Regions from separate parts of the Aeribacillus sp. FSL K6-3256 genome, predicted to be linked through region 1. Evidence: a T-box and tRNA genes for the amino acid it is inferred to sense, from the RefSeq annotation. Region 1 holds a T-box; the other holds one or more tRNA genes.
The links. The T-box of region 1 lies ahead of alaS (alanine--tRNA ligase). A T-box ahead of a tRNA ligase gene usually reads a tRNA of that ligase, here a tRNA-Ala.
Positions count from the first base shown of each region.

Region 2: it encodes a tRNA-Ala, which carries the amino acid that the T-box ahead of alaS (alanine--tRNA ligase) is inferred to sense. The anticodon was not compared.

Region 1 covers NZ_CP150188.1:2,639,073-2,645,751, forward strand. Annotated here, with positions in the region: gene NSQ84_RS12740 (IreB family regulatory phosphoprotein) at 1-133, opposite strand, end outside; gene alaS (alanine--tRNA ligase) at 205-2,841, opposite strand; T-box leader at 2,914-3,120, opposite strand; gene NSQ84_RS12750 (AI-2E family transporter) at 3,170-4,231, opposite strand; gene NSQ84_RS12755 (hypothetical protein) at 4,304-4,489, opposite strand; gene NSQ84_RS12760 (ATP-dependent RecD-like DNA helicase) at 4,688-6,679, opposite strand, start outside.
Region 2 covers NZ_CP150188.1:912,600-919,278, reverse strand. Annotated here, with positions in the region: gene NSQ84_RS04520 (isochorismate synthase) at 1-65, opposite strand, end outside; gene NSQ84_RS04515 (1,4-dihydroxy-2-naphthoate polyprenyltransferase) at 307-1,248, shown strand; gene NSQ84_RS04510 (TraR/DksA C4-type zinc finger protein) at 1,623-2,375, shown strand; tRNA gene NSQ84_RS04505 (tRNA-Asn) at 2,436-2,507, opposite strand; tRNA gene NSQ84_RS04500 (tRNA-Ile) at 2,606-2,679, opposite strand; tRNA gene NSQ84_RS04495 (tRNA-Gly) at 2,686-2,756, opposite strand; tRNA gene NSQ84_RS04490 (tRNA-His) at 2,959-3,034, opposite strand; tRNA gene NSQ84_RS04485 (tRNA-Phe) at 3,052-3,124, opposite strand; tRNA gene NSQ84_RS04480 (tRNA-Asp) at 3,235-3,310, opposite strand; tRNA gene NSQ84_RS04475 (tRNA-Met) at 3,313-3,389, opposite strand; tRNA gene NSQ84_RS04470 (tRNA-Ser) at 3,400-3,489, opposite strand; tRNA gene NSQ84_RS04465 (tRNA-Ile) at 3,502-3,578, opposite strand; tRNA gene NSQ84_RS04460 (tRNA-Met) at 3,585-3,658, opposite strand; tRNA gene NSQ84_RS04455 (tRNA-Ala) at 3,669-3,741, opposite strand; tRNA gene NSQ84_RS04450 (tRNA-Pro) at 3,753-3,829, opposite strand; tRNA gene NSQ84_RS04445 (tRNA-Arg) at 3,833-3,909, opposite strand; tRNA gene NSQ84_RS04440 (tRNA-Leu) at 3,915-4,003, opposite strand; tRNA gene NSQ84_RS04435 (tRNA-Gly) at 4,011-4,082, opposite strand; tRNA gene NSQ84_RS04430 (tRNA-Leu) at 4,089-4,170, opposite strand; tRNA gene NSQ84_RS04425 (tRNA-Lys) at 4,178-4,253, opposite strand; tRNA gene NSQ84_RS04420 (tRNA-Thr) at 4,430-4,502, opposite strand; tRNA gene NSQ84_RS04415 (tRNA-Val) at 4,662-4,737, opposite strand; rRNA gene NSQ84_RS04410 (23S ribosomal RNA) at 4,834-6,679, opposite strand, start outside.

The DNA.
Region 1 (6,679 bases):
CGACGATTTGATTGATCGGATTATAACCTTTTTCTTCCAGTGCATTGTATACGGCACTTAGAACTTCCTTGACATTTGTCTCAACAGGTTCTTCTGAAAAATTAAACTTCATCGTTTTATCGAAGGAACTCAATTTTTGCACCTCTTTCCTAGACTAAAAAGCGAATCTGCTTGTCTACATCCATTTTACACTATGAATGAAATTTATGAAACGGATTTCACCCAGTCTTCGACAAAACGAAGAGCTTCAGCTAACCGTTCAGGATTTTTTCCTCCCGCTTGAGCCATGTCAGGTCTTCCGCCGCCGCCGCCTCCACAGCGGCTTGCAATTTCCTTAATTAATTTTCCAGCATGGAACCCTTTGTCAACTAAGTCTTTTGTGATGCCGGCTGCTAAATTTACTTTTCCGTCTGATACCGTTGCTAGCACAACAATAGCCGAGCCGAGCTTTTGCTTCAGTTCATCGACCATGCCGCGCAATCTGTTCATATCTTTCACTTGAACTTTTTCCGCAAGAACTGTTACACCTTTGATCGTTACCGCTTTTTCAGCGATGTTCCCCGCTTCCAGATTGCTAAGCTTCATCGTAAGAGATTCGTTTTCCCGCTGTAGTTCTTTTATTTCTTGCTGCAGACTGTCAATTCTCTCCGGCAGATTTTTTACATTCGCTTTCAGTTTTGCCCCAATTTCCTTTAACAATAAATATTGTTCATTCATAAACCGGTACGCTTCTTTTCCTGTCACCGCTTCAATTCGGCGGGTTCCTGCACCAATTCCAGTTTCGGAAACAATCTTAAACAGTCCGATTTCCGCTGTATTTGTTACATGGCATCCGCCGCAAAGCTCAAGCGAATAATCGCCTACTTGAACAACGCGAACAATTTTTCCGTATTTTTCTCCAAATAAAGCCATCGCGCCCATCGCTTTCGCTTCGTCAAGAGGCATGTGCTCGATAGAGACTGGAATGCTTTCCCAAATTTTCTCATTTACAATTCGTTCAATTTTTTCCAGCTCTTCTGTTGAAACTTGTCCAAAATGTGAAAAGTCAAAACGGAGACGGTCGGAAGCAACAAGCGATCCAGCTTGGTTGACATGTACGCCCAGCACGTCCTTCAGCGCTTGGTGCAGCAAATGTGTCGCTGTATGATTTTTCACGATGGATTTTCTAGACTCTGCACAAACGGAAGCGTAAACTGCTGCTCCTTTTGTCAAAACGCCTTTTTCGATGACAGCCCGGTGCAAGTGTTGGCCGTTCGGCGCTTTTTGCACATCTTTTACGTTTAAGACCACATCATCATTTTTGATGATTCCTTTGTCAGCAATTTGACCTCCGCTTTCAGCATAAAAAGGCGTCTCGTCCAATATAATTTGGACCTCTTCCCCGCTCTCGGCTTGATCGACTAATTCCCCATCTTTTATGATCACAAGCACCCGTGCATTTGCTTCTAGGGTATTGTAGCCGACAAATTTGCTTTCCTCTTTTAATTCCACAAGAATTCCGCTTTGCACTTGCATCGAGTCGACATCCTGTCTGGCTTTTCTTGCACGTTCTTTTTGATGCTCCATTTCTCGTTCAAAGCCTTCATAATCCAGCTCCATGCCTTCATCTTGTGCGTATTCCTCCGTCAATTCCACTGGAAAACCATATGTGTCGTAAAGCCGAAACACATCTTCGCCTGGAATTATTCGGCTACCCTGTTCTTTCTGCTTTTTGATTACATCCGCTAAAATGGCAAGCCCTTCATGGAGAGTCTCATGGAAACGCTCTTCCTCATTTTTAATTACCTTTTGAACAAAGGATGCTTTTTCTTTTACTTCCGGATAGTAATCGTTCATAATTTCCGCTACAACCGGAACTAATTCATACATAAACGGGCGGTCTATGTTGATCGTTTTTGCATACCGAACCGCTCTGCGGATAAGACGGCGAAGTACATACCCTCTGCCTTCATTAGAAGGTAGCGCACCGTCTGCAACAGCAAATGTAACCGTGCGGATATGGTCGGCAATCACTTTAAAAGCGACATCTTTCTCTTTGTCGGTTCGATAAGCTTCCCCCGAAATCTTTTCGGTAGCTTGAATGATCGGTAAAAAGAGATCTGTGTCAAAGTTGGTCGGCGCATTTTGAATGACAGAAACCATTCGCTCTAAGCCCATGCCTGTATCAATATTCTTTTTTGGAAGCGGAGTGTAAGTTCCATCAGGATTATGATTAAATTGAGAAAAAACAAGATTCCAAACTTCCAAATAGCGTTCGTTTTCCCCACCGGGATAAAGTTCCGGATCATTTGGATCGTTTCCAAATTCTTCTCCACGATCATAAAATATTTCAGTATTTGGTCCGCTTGGCCCTTCACCAATATCCCAGAAATTCCCTTCCAAACGGATAATTCGTTCTTCCGGCAACCCGATTTTATTTTTCCAAATGTCATACGCCTCTTCATCTTCCGGATGAATAGTAACTGATAATCTATTTGGGTCGAAGCCAATCCATTTTTCGCTTGTTAAAAATTCCCATGCCCATTCAATCGCCTCTTCTTTAAAATAGTCGCCGATTGAGAAATTTCCGAGCATTTCGAAAAATGTATGATGGCGCGCTGTTTTTCCGACATTTTCAATATCGTTTGTTCGGATTGATTTTTGTGCGTTAGTAATTCTCGGATTTTCAGGAACAACCCTTCCGTCAAAATATTTTTTCAATGTTGCGACACCGCTGTTGATCCACAATAGTGACGGATCATCAACCGGAATTAAAGAAGCGCTCGGTTCAACCGAATGTCCTTTTTCCTTAAAAAAATCTAAAAACATTTGACGAACTTGTGCTGAAGTGAGCTTTTTCATGGCATTCCTCCTAAAATGTCTTCATTTTTCTCGCAAAATAAAAACTCTCGCCTATGTAAATGCTCTGATTTACACAGGGACGAGAGTTACTCGCGGTACCACCCTGATTATGAGCCAATTGCTCATCACCTTCATTTGCCGTAACGTGGCATTTTCGTCAGGTTTTGCCTGCACTCAGAATTAGCGTTCTGTTGCCCTTCATCTAGAGCTTCTTTCAGCCTCGGAAGCCCCTCTCTTTTAAGATGGACTGCAACATACTCGATTCGTCATCGCTTTCATGCACTTATTCCATGTCTATCACGAATTATAGACAACGAAAAATCGCTTGTCAATGCGCTTTCCTCAGACGGATGATATGCAGCAATATCTCTTTCAGAACAGTGATAAAAGGCACAGCTAAAATTAAACCGATCACTCCGCCGATTTCTCCGCCCGCCAAGAGCGCCATAATAATCACCATCGGATGCATATGCAGGCTTTTCCCAACGATGAAAGGGCCAAGAATATTACTTTCAATAAATTGCAGCCCAAAAATGATGAAAAGCACTACAATTATTTTGTTAATGGAGAGCGTCGCAGCGACCATCAAAGCAGGAACCGCACCGATAAATGGACCGAAATAAGGAATAATATTGGTCATTCCGATAATCGTCCCTAAAATTAACGGATATTTAATTTTAAACAGCCAAAACAAAATCGAAGCCGCCAGCCCGATCAGAAAACAAACAAATAGTTGCCCCCGCAAATAACTTCCGAGCGACTCATCGACGTTTTCTAAAAAACGTCTCCCTTCACGTCTCCATTTCTTCGGGGTGAAGTACCAAATGGCCTTTTTCATTTTCTCATAATCTTTCAACATATAAAAAACGAGAAAGGGAATGACACCAATAATAACAGCATAATCAATAATTGACTTCATGCTTGAAAGCATCCGTTCAAGAAAGGCAGCGACGGATGTTTCCATTCCAGCAATAAAAGATTCAATTCGATGATGAATTTCTCCAGGTAAATTGGTTGTTCCGTCATGAATTTTATCCGTCCAGCTTTGGTAATATTTTGTAAACATAGGGATATTTTCGGAAAGGTCTTTCATTTGTTCAACAAAAATTGGGACACCTTTATAAAAGCTAAAACCGACTCCTCCGAAAAAAATAAAATAGATGATGAGAATCGAACATGTTCTTGGAACACCTGAACGGTAAAGTTTTTCCACTACGGGATGAAGCAAGTAGGTAATGAAGCCGGAAAGCATAAAAGGAATTAAAACAGCTTTTAACATTTTGAAAATAGGAAACCAAATGACTTTTAGCTGAAGAACCATATATACAAACAATGATAAAATGAGAAAAAAAATGATTCGGAAAAGCCATTTCCGCTCTCGCTCATTCATCCCGCATCCCTCCTCTTATTATTTTGAGGAATGCTCACGAAAATATGCATGAAGGCGCCCATTTTAGGCGCCTCAAATCGCACGATCTTCTTCAGGAAACAAGTCATCTAAAGAACTTAGTGTTCCGTCTTCTTCTACTTGATGTGTGTGAATAATGCCTTTTGTAACGGTAAGCTCAATAAAACAATGCCAACAATAATACTGATTGACTCCGATTTTTCCAATATCTTTGCTTTTACAATTCGGACATGTAAACAAACAGGGACACCTTCTTTATTCATTTATTTAATTATTTATTAATCCGGTATGTTCTCGCTATGCACACTACTATTTGTTACCATTTTCAAAAAAATTATACGTCTCTATAAAGCATGCTTTTTATGCTTAAACAATTTGTCCCCTGTTTGTAGCATCATCTGTCAATCGTTATCGATCTTATGGAAAGGAACAAATTTATTATCCTTCGCCCTCTTCCATAAAATCATATGGAGTGATGTTCTCCATCCCAATGTTGGCATCTTCTAGTGGAAAAGGAAGCTCCTCTTTCAGCTCGACAAGTTCAGACGTTTTCAGCCTCTCTTTTAAGGTTGTCTGCCTCATCGACTCCTGATTGTTGTATACTCCCATTTTTAACGCTTCCCATTCTCCGCACATAATTAAAAATTGCTTGCTCCTTGTAACAGCTGTATAAATCAAATTTCTTCTCAACATCCGAAAGTAGCCTTTTACTACCGGCAAAATGACAATCGGAAATTCGCTTCCCTGCGCTTTATGGATGGAGCAGCAGTAAGCATGAGTAAACTGATTAAAATCTTGCTTCGTATAGGTTACTTCGATACCGTCGTAAGAAATGACCACCATATCTTCTTTTTCGACATTTTCTTTTGCGTAAAAAATAGAAACAATCTCCCCAATATCGCCATTAAACACGTTTTGATCAGGCTGATTGACGAGCTGCAGCACTTTGTCCCCGATTCGGTAAATAACGTTGCCATGCTTGATCTCTCTTTTTTCTTTTGAAGGGGGGTTTAACATTTCCTGAAGCATTTCATTCAACTGATCAATGCCGGCAATCCCTCTGTACATCGGTGCCAACACCTGTATATCCTTCGCAGAATATCCTTTTTTCAAAGCGTTCTCAATTACTCTCGTTATAACTTCTTTTATTTGTGATGTTGTACAAGGAATAAACGATCTGTCTTGTGTCGTTTGCAAAAGGTTCGCTGGAAGAGTTCCTTGGCGGATTGAATGGGCCAAATCAATAATTGTAGATCCTTCTGCTTGTCTATAAATATCTGTCAGTGTAACAACTGGGATTCGTCCGGATTGAATCAAATCGCGAAGCACTTGGCCGGGTCCAACGGACGGAAGCTGGTGTTCGTCTCCGACAAGAACAATTTGTATGTCCGAAGGAAGCGATTTAAACAATTGATGCATGAGCCAAATATCAACCATTGATACTTCATCAACAATCAGAAGCTTTCCAGAAATCGGATGATCCTCATTGTGTTCAAATCCTTCTGAACCATTCCATCCTAAAAGGCGGTGGATTGTGACGGCAGGAAGACCGGTTGCTTCTGCCATTCTTTTTGCAGCTCGTCCGGTAGGTGCCACCAGTACAATGGGAAACGGCTCTTCCTTCTTTTGATATTCTTTTGGGTTCAATGAAAGGCCATGGAGGTTCGCATAAATTTCAACGATGCCTTTGATAACGGTTGTTTTTCCCGTTCCAGGCCCGCCGGTCAGCAAAAGAATCGGCGAATGAATAGCCCGCTGAATGGCTTCTTTTTGAGAGGGGGCATACTGAACATTCATTTTTTCTTCCAGTTTTCCTAACTCCAGCAAAAATTCTGATTCAGGAAACATATCTTGAAATTGGTTTTGGGTTAAAATTTCTTCAATGTTATTGGCAAGTCCCACTTCAGCATAGTAAAGAGAGGGTAAATAAATTCGATCTTCCTCGACGATAATTTTTCGATCTTCTTCCAATTCAAGAATGATTCTTTCAATATCCTGATCAGATATGTCTTCTCCATTTTGGGTGAGCAATTTTTTCGCTTTTTCCATCAGCTGAACTTTTGTAACATATACATGTCCTTCTTTTACAGCATCTTGTTCAATAGTGAACAAACAAGCCGCCTTCAGCCGGTCGGGATGATTGCCGGAGATCCCAAGCTCTCTCCCAATTTCATCCGCTCGAATAAAGCCGATCCCTTCAATATCTTCCACCAATTGATATGGGTTTTTTTGAATGATTTTAAGCGTATCCTCCCGATATAGCTGATAAATTTTCATCCCAAGTGCAGGCCCAATGCCAAGCTGATTTAATCCGATTAAAACCCCTTCTAAACCTTGATGTTCCTTCAGTGTTTCAGCCAGTATTTTGGCTTTTTCCTTTGAAAGCTTCTTCACTCTTTTTAATGAATCGGGATCCTCCAAAATAATCGA
Region 2 (6,679 bases), 1.7 Mb from region 1:
TTGACATGATTGACAGCATTCGCAACTTTATCCCTCAATGTATCTGAACATGGAATTGAAACCAAAGATGATCCCTCCATAACCGAAAAATAGCTTATATTAAGATACACCTGTTCAAAATTTATGTCAACTATATTATAGAATGACGCAATGCAAAACAACAAGCAAACAAACTGCCTCAGCTCTTTGATGGGGCTTGAGCATTTATTCCAATGAAAAACAATTGACACTCTTTCGACATTTTTCTAGACTAGGTTGTGGGGAATAGCTTTCGTTTTCAGAATGAAATAAAGGAGAGAACATATTATGCATCCTAAAACGGAGTCACATAATGTACCCATTATAAAAGCTGAACGAGGGTTTCGGGCTTGGTGGATGCTTTTAAGACCCCATACATTAACTGCAGCATTTGTCCCCGTGATTGTCGGAACTCTTTTGGCACTGCAAGTAGGACCCATTCATATTGGACTTTTTCTTACGATGCTTACTGCCTCGTTGTTAATTCAAACAGCCACAAACTTATTTAATGAATATTTCGATTATAAACGAGGTCTTGATACAGAAGAATCTGTCGGAATTGGAGGAGCAATTGTCCGAAATGGCTTCAAGCCCCAAACCGTTTTAAATTTAGCAATCACATGTATTGTTGTCTCTATCCTATTGGGAATTTACATCTGTCTCCAGTCAAGCTGGTGGTTGGCATTAGTCGGTTCAATTTGTATGGCAGTAGGATACTTATATACTGGAGGTCCATATCCAATCGCTTACACGCCGTTTGGCGAGCTAGCTTCAGGTTTATTTATGGGAGTCGTTATTATCCTTATTTCCTTTTTTATTCAGACAGGTTATCTAACTTCAACAGCTTTCATTCATTCGATCCCGATTGCGATCACGATCGGCGCCATCATGCTTGCGAATAACATAAGAGACTTAGACGGCGATAAGGAAAACGGAAGAAAAACATTAGCAATTTTGCTTGGCCGCCAGAATGCAATTCGATTTTTAGCAATTATGTTTATTGTTTCTTACTGTCTCATTTTTATTATGATCATTTTTGATTATTCCACATGGTGGTCTATTCTTGCTTTTCTTAGCATTCCAAAAGCTATTCAGGCGGTGAAGCGATTTGTCGGCAAAACAAAGCCTATTGAAATGATGCCGGCCATGAAAGCAACATCGCAAACAAACACTTTATTAGGCTTTTTGCTTGCTGCAGGTTTGCTCATAAGCACCATCATATCTCAGTAACACGATAGTATGTTTACTATCGTGTTTTTTTATTAAGCTTTACTGTGAAATTTGTTCTGTATCATCCACTCGCAATTTCAATATGCTGAGCAAATGTTTTTTCCTGAAAAAACATCTCGATAGGTCACAGCCTCTTTATCGGATAGCCAGCCTGTTTCTCAGCCGAATGATGTTGTATTAGCCTTTCAAGTGCCATCAGCTTCAAAGCATAGCGTTAAAAAAGGCGCGGAAGCAGCAATCCTTTCCTGACATGTTTTAAAATGATGATGAAATTTATGGCTGGAAAGGTGAATTTTTTTCATGATTTTAAAGTTATAATTTATTCCTTTTCGTCCAAAATAGCTTTAGATTCTAAAAAAGAAGGTGTCTTTCATATGGACATGGACGAAAAAAAATTAAAGGATTTCCAAAAGCAATTAATATTCATGAAAAATGAGATTGAAAAACGTTGGGACAATAACGATCATTTTCAATTGGAAAAAGGGCTGGACCATGAATCAACTGGAGAGCTTTCCAGCTACGACAATCACCCCGGAGACGATGCGACCGAACTGTATGAAAGAGAAAAAGATTTAGCTTTAAATAAACATTTAGAAAAAGAATATGAAGAGATCGTTGAAGCATTAGAAAGAATTCATGAGGGCACATACGGTACTTGTTCCGTCTGCGGAAAAAAAATTGATGAAGACCGTCTCAAAGCCATACCGACAGCCAAAACATGCAAAGAACATACTCTAGTTCAAACGATTTCTCATGAAAGACCTGTAGAGGAAGAAATACTTGATGCGACTTTTCACGGATCCTCTCAAATCGACCATGAAAATACCGCTGTTACTGAGCCGTATGATTATTTTCAAGATGTTATCGAATACGGAACGTCAGAAACACCGCAAGATGTAAGAACTCCACCGTTATCGTACGGAGATATGTATAATTCCGATGATGAAATTGGATATATTGAAGATATTGAAAACTTCATTTATACAGATATTGAGGGAAAAAACGTAAACGTCTATCCGTCACATGAACATAAACGATATGAAAAAATGCTTGATGAAGAGGATTTAACAGTTTTATGGGGAGATCTTCCATTAACAGAAAAAGAACCATATGCGAAAAATGATTAAAATTACAAGAAGACAAAAAAAGCGTTGCAAACTGCAACGCTTTTTTTGATTTCGAAATGACTCCGCAGGCAGGATTCGAACCTGCGACCGTTCGGTTAACAGCCGAATGCTCTACCACTGAGCTACTGCGGAATATAAAAAAATTTAAGGCATTTTGCCAAATAGAACAGCTTTTGACTGACAATTGCAGCAATGTCAATTGCCCAACTAGGCTGCTTAAAAAATAGCAATGGGCCTGAGTGGACTTGAACCACCGACCTCACGCTTATCAGGCGTGCGCTCTAACCAGCTGAGCTACAAGCCCATATTAAGCGGGTGATGGGAATCGAACCCACGACATCAGCTTGGAAGGCTGAGGTTTTACCACTAAACTACACCCGCGCGAAAATATTTATTTTTCTATTTAAATGATAAACACGCAATTTCCATGCCTCTTCCTCTTCCAGCACTGTTCGAGGATGTAAATGCGTCGAGGCAACTCGCAGATTATTCATTGAAGTGTCGCTCGTGGCTGAGGTTTTACCACTAAACTACACCCGCATAATAAGCTGATGATAGAAATAAATACTTAACTATAGGCAAATGGGGCGACTGATGGGAATCGAACCCACGAATGCCAGAGCCACAATCTGGTGCGTTAACCACTTCGCCACAGTCGCCGCAATTAATAAAACAATGGCTCGGGACGGAATCGAACCGCCGACACAAGGATTTTCAGTCCTTTGCTCTACCGACTGAGCTACCGAGCCGTAAAACTCCGATAAAAAATTATGTACAATCCATCATTAAAGAAAGAATTCATTGACACAACCTGCTGTACTTGAAAAATTCCTCCTACAGCTGTTGAATCAATAATTAATGGCGGTCCCGACGGGAATCGAACCCGCGATCTCCTGCGTGACAGGCAGGCATGTTAACCGCTACACTACGGGACCATTGGTTGCGGGGGCAGGATTTGAACCTGCGACCTTCGGGTTATGAGCCCGACGAGCTACCGGACTGCTCCACCCCGCGATAATAATGACGGAGGAGGAGGGATTCGAACCCCCGCGCGGTTTGACCCGCCTCTCGGTTTTCAAGACCGACCCCTTCAGCCAGACTTGGGTACTCCTCCATATAATAAAGATGGTGGACCTTGCAGGATTCGAACCTGCGACCGGACGGTTATGAGCCGTCTGCTCTGACCAGCTGAGCTAAAGGTCCGAAAAATGGCGGTGGAGGGGATCGAACCCCCGACCTCACGGGTATGAACCGTACGCTCTAGCCAGCTGAGCTACACCGCCAAATTAAATATGGAGCCTAGCGGGATCGAACCGCTGACCTCCTGCGTGCAAAGCAGGCGCTCTCCCAGCTGAGCTAAGGCCCCTTTAAATTCCCTGGTCGGGAAGACAGGATTCGAACCTGCGACCCCATGGTCCCAAACCATGTGCTCTACCAAGCTGAGCTACTTCCCGATATGGCGCGCCCGAGAGGAGTCGAACCCCTAACCTTTTGATCCGTAGTCAAACGCTCTATCCAATTGAGCTACGGGCGCAAATATGGTGCCGAGGACCGGACTTGAACCGGTACGGTAGTCACCTACCGCAGGATTTTAAGTCCTGTGCGTCTGCCAATTCCGCCACCCCGGCAGAGAAAAGCGGAAGACGGGATTCGAACCCGCGACCCCCACCTTGGCAAGGTGGTGTTCTACCACTGAACTACTTCCGCGTATTATGCGGGTGGAGGGACTTGAACCCCCACGCCGTAAGGCGCTAGATCCTAAGTCTAGTGCGTCTGCCAATTCCGCCACACCCGCGTCAAAATGGTGAGCCATGGAGGATTCGAACCTCCGACCCTCTGATTAAAAGTCAGATGCTCTACCGACTGAGCTAATGGCTCATAAAAAATTTTTTTCTCCTAATCCATTTTTCATTTGTCAGATGTCCCTTCCTCTGCCAGTCTTTTCGAGGATGTTGGATGCGTCGGGACAACTCTCTGATTGTTCGTCGAAGCATTGCTCGTTTCTCTGACGACTAATCTAAAAGTTCCTGCTCAATATGCAACACCTTTAATGATGCCGGCGAGAGGAATCGAACCCCCAACCTACTGATTACGATTCAGTTGCTCTGCCAATTGAGCTACACCGGCATGATGAATACAACAATCAATAATCAGTCTTGCTTCATTTGATCGTCGTTCCAATCTTAGAAATCTTGTCCAAGGAAAAGTTCAATTGGTACGATGAAGCAGCATGAAAGACGATATCTCGACCGTGCTTTGCCAATTGAGCTGAATCGATATACTGTATGGTGGAGGATGACGGGATCGAACCGCCGACCCCTTGCTTGTAAGGCAAGTGCTCTCCCAGCTGAGCTAATCCTCCAATTCAAAAATCACCAGAGGACATATGCAAAGTAAATAAAAGTCCATAATTCTTTCAAAACTAGATAACGGTTCCTTCACGAATAGATGCTCTTTCTTGGTTAAGTCCTCGATCGATTAGTATCCGTCAGCTCCACGTGTCACCACGCTTCCACCTCGGACCTATCTACCTCGTCATCTTCAAGGGATCTTACTCGCGTTTAGCGATGGGAAATCTCATCTTGAGGGGGGCTTCACGCTTAGATGCTTTCAGCGCTTATCCCTTCCGCACATAGCTACCCAGCGATGCCCCTGGCGGGACAACTGGTACACCAGCGGTGCGTCCATCCCGGTCCTCTCGTACTAAGGACAGCTCCTCTCAAATTTCCTGCGCCCGCGACGGATAGGGACCGAACTGTCTCACGACGTTCTGAACCCAGCTCGCGTACCGCTTTAATGGGCGAACAGCCCAACCCTTGGGACCGACTACAGCCCCAGGATGCGATGAGCCGACATCGAGGTGCCAAACCTCCCCGTCGATGTGGACTCTTGGGGGAGATCAGCCTGTTATCCCCGGGGTAGCTTTTATCCGTTGAGCGATGGCCCTTCCATGCGGAACCACCGGATCACTAAGCCCGACTTTCGTCCCTGCTCGACTTGTAGGTCTCGCAGTCAAGCTCCCTTCTGCCTTTGCACTCTCCGAATGATTTCCAACCATTCTGAGGGAACCTTTGGGCGCCTCCGTTACCTTTTAGGAGGCGACCGCCCCAGTCAAACTGCCCACCTGACACTGTCTCCCGCCCCGATCAGGGGCGCGGGTTAGAATGTCAGTACAGCCAGGGTAGTATCCCACCGTCGCCTCAGCGCAAGCTGGCGCTCACGCGTCTCTGGCTCCTACCTATCCTGTACAAGCTGTACCCACATTCAATATCAGGCTGCAGTAAAGCTCCACGGGGTCTTTCCGTCCTGTCGCGGGTAACCTGCATCTTCACAGGTACTATAATTTCACCGAGTCTCTCGTTGAGACAGTGCCCAGATCGTTACGCCTTTCGTGCGGGTCGGAACTTACCCGACAAGGAATTTCGCTACCTTAGGACCGTTATAGTTACGGCCGCCGTTTACTGGGGCTTCGGTTCGCACCTTCGCTTTTCGCTAAGCGCTCCCCTTAACCTTCCAGCACCGGGCAGGCGTCAGCCCCTATACTTCACCTTACGGTTTCGCAGAGACCTGTGTTTTTGCTAAACAGTCGCCTGGGCCTTTTCACTGCGGCTCATCATGGCTTATCACCTTGATGAGCACCCCTTCTCCCGAAGTTACGGGGTCATTTTGCCGAGTTCCTTAACGAGAGTTCTCTCGCTCACCTTAGGATTCTCTCCTCGCCTACCTGTGTCGGTTTGCGGTACGGGCACCTCTCACCTCGCTAGAGGCTTTTCTTGGCAGTGTGGAATCGGGAACTTCGGTACTTCCTTTCCCTCGCCATCACAGCTCAGCCTTCCGGCAAGCGGATTTGCCTGCTTGCCAGCCTAACTGCTTGGACGCGCACATCCAGCCGCGCGCTTGCCCTATCCTCCTGCGTCCCCCCATTGCTCAAACGGTGAGGAGGTGGTACAGGAATATCAACCTGTTGTCCATCACCTACGCCTTTCGGCCTCGGCTTAGGTCCCGACTAACCCTGAGCGGACGAGCCTTCCTCAGGAAACCTTAGGCTTTCGGCGGAGGGGATTCTCACCCCTCTTTCGCTACTCATACCGGCATTCTCACTTCTAAGCGCTCCACCGGTCCTTCCGGTCCGGCTTCGATGCCCTTAGAACGCTCTCCTACCGCTGACACCAACGGTGTCAACCCGCAGCTTCGGTGATACGTTTAGCCCCGGTACATTTTCGGCGCAGAGCCACTCGACCAGTGAGCTATTACGCACTCTTTAAATGGTGGCTGCTTCTAAGCCAACATCCTGGTTGTCTAAG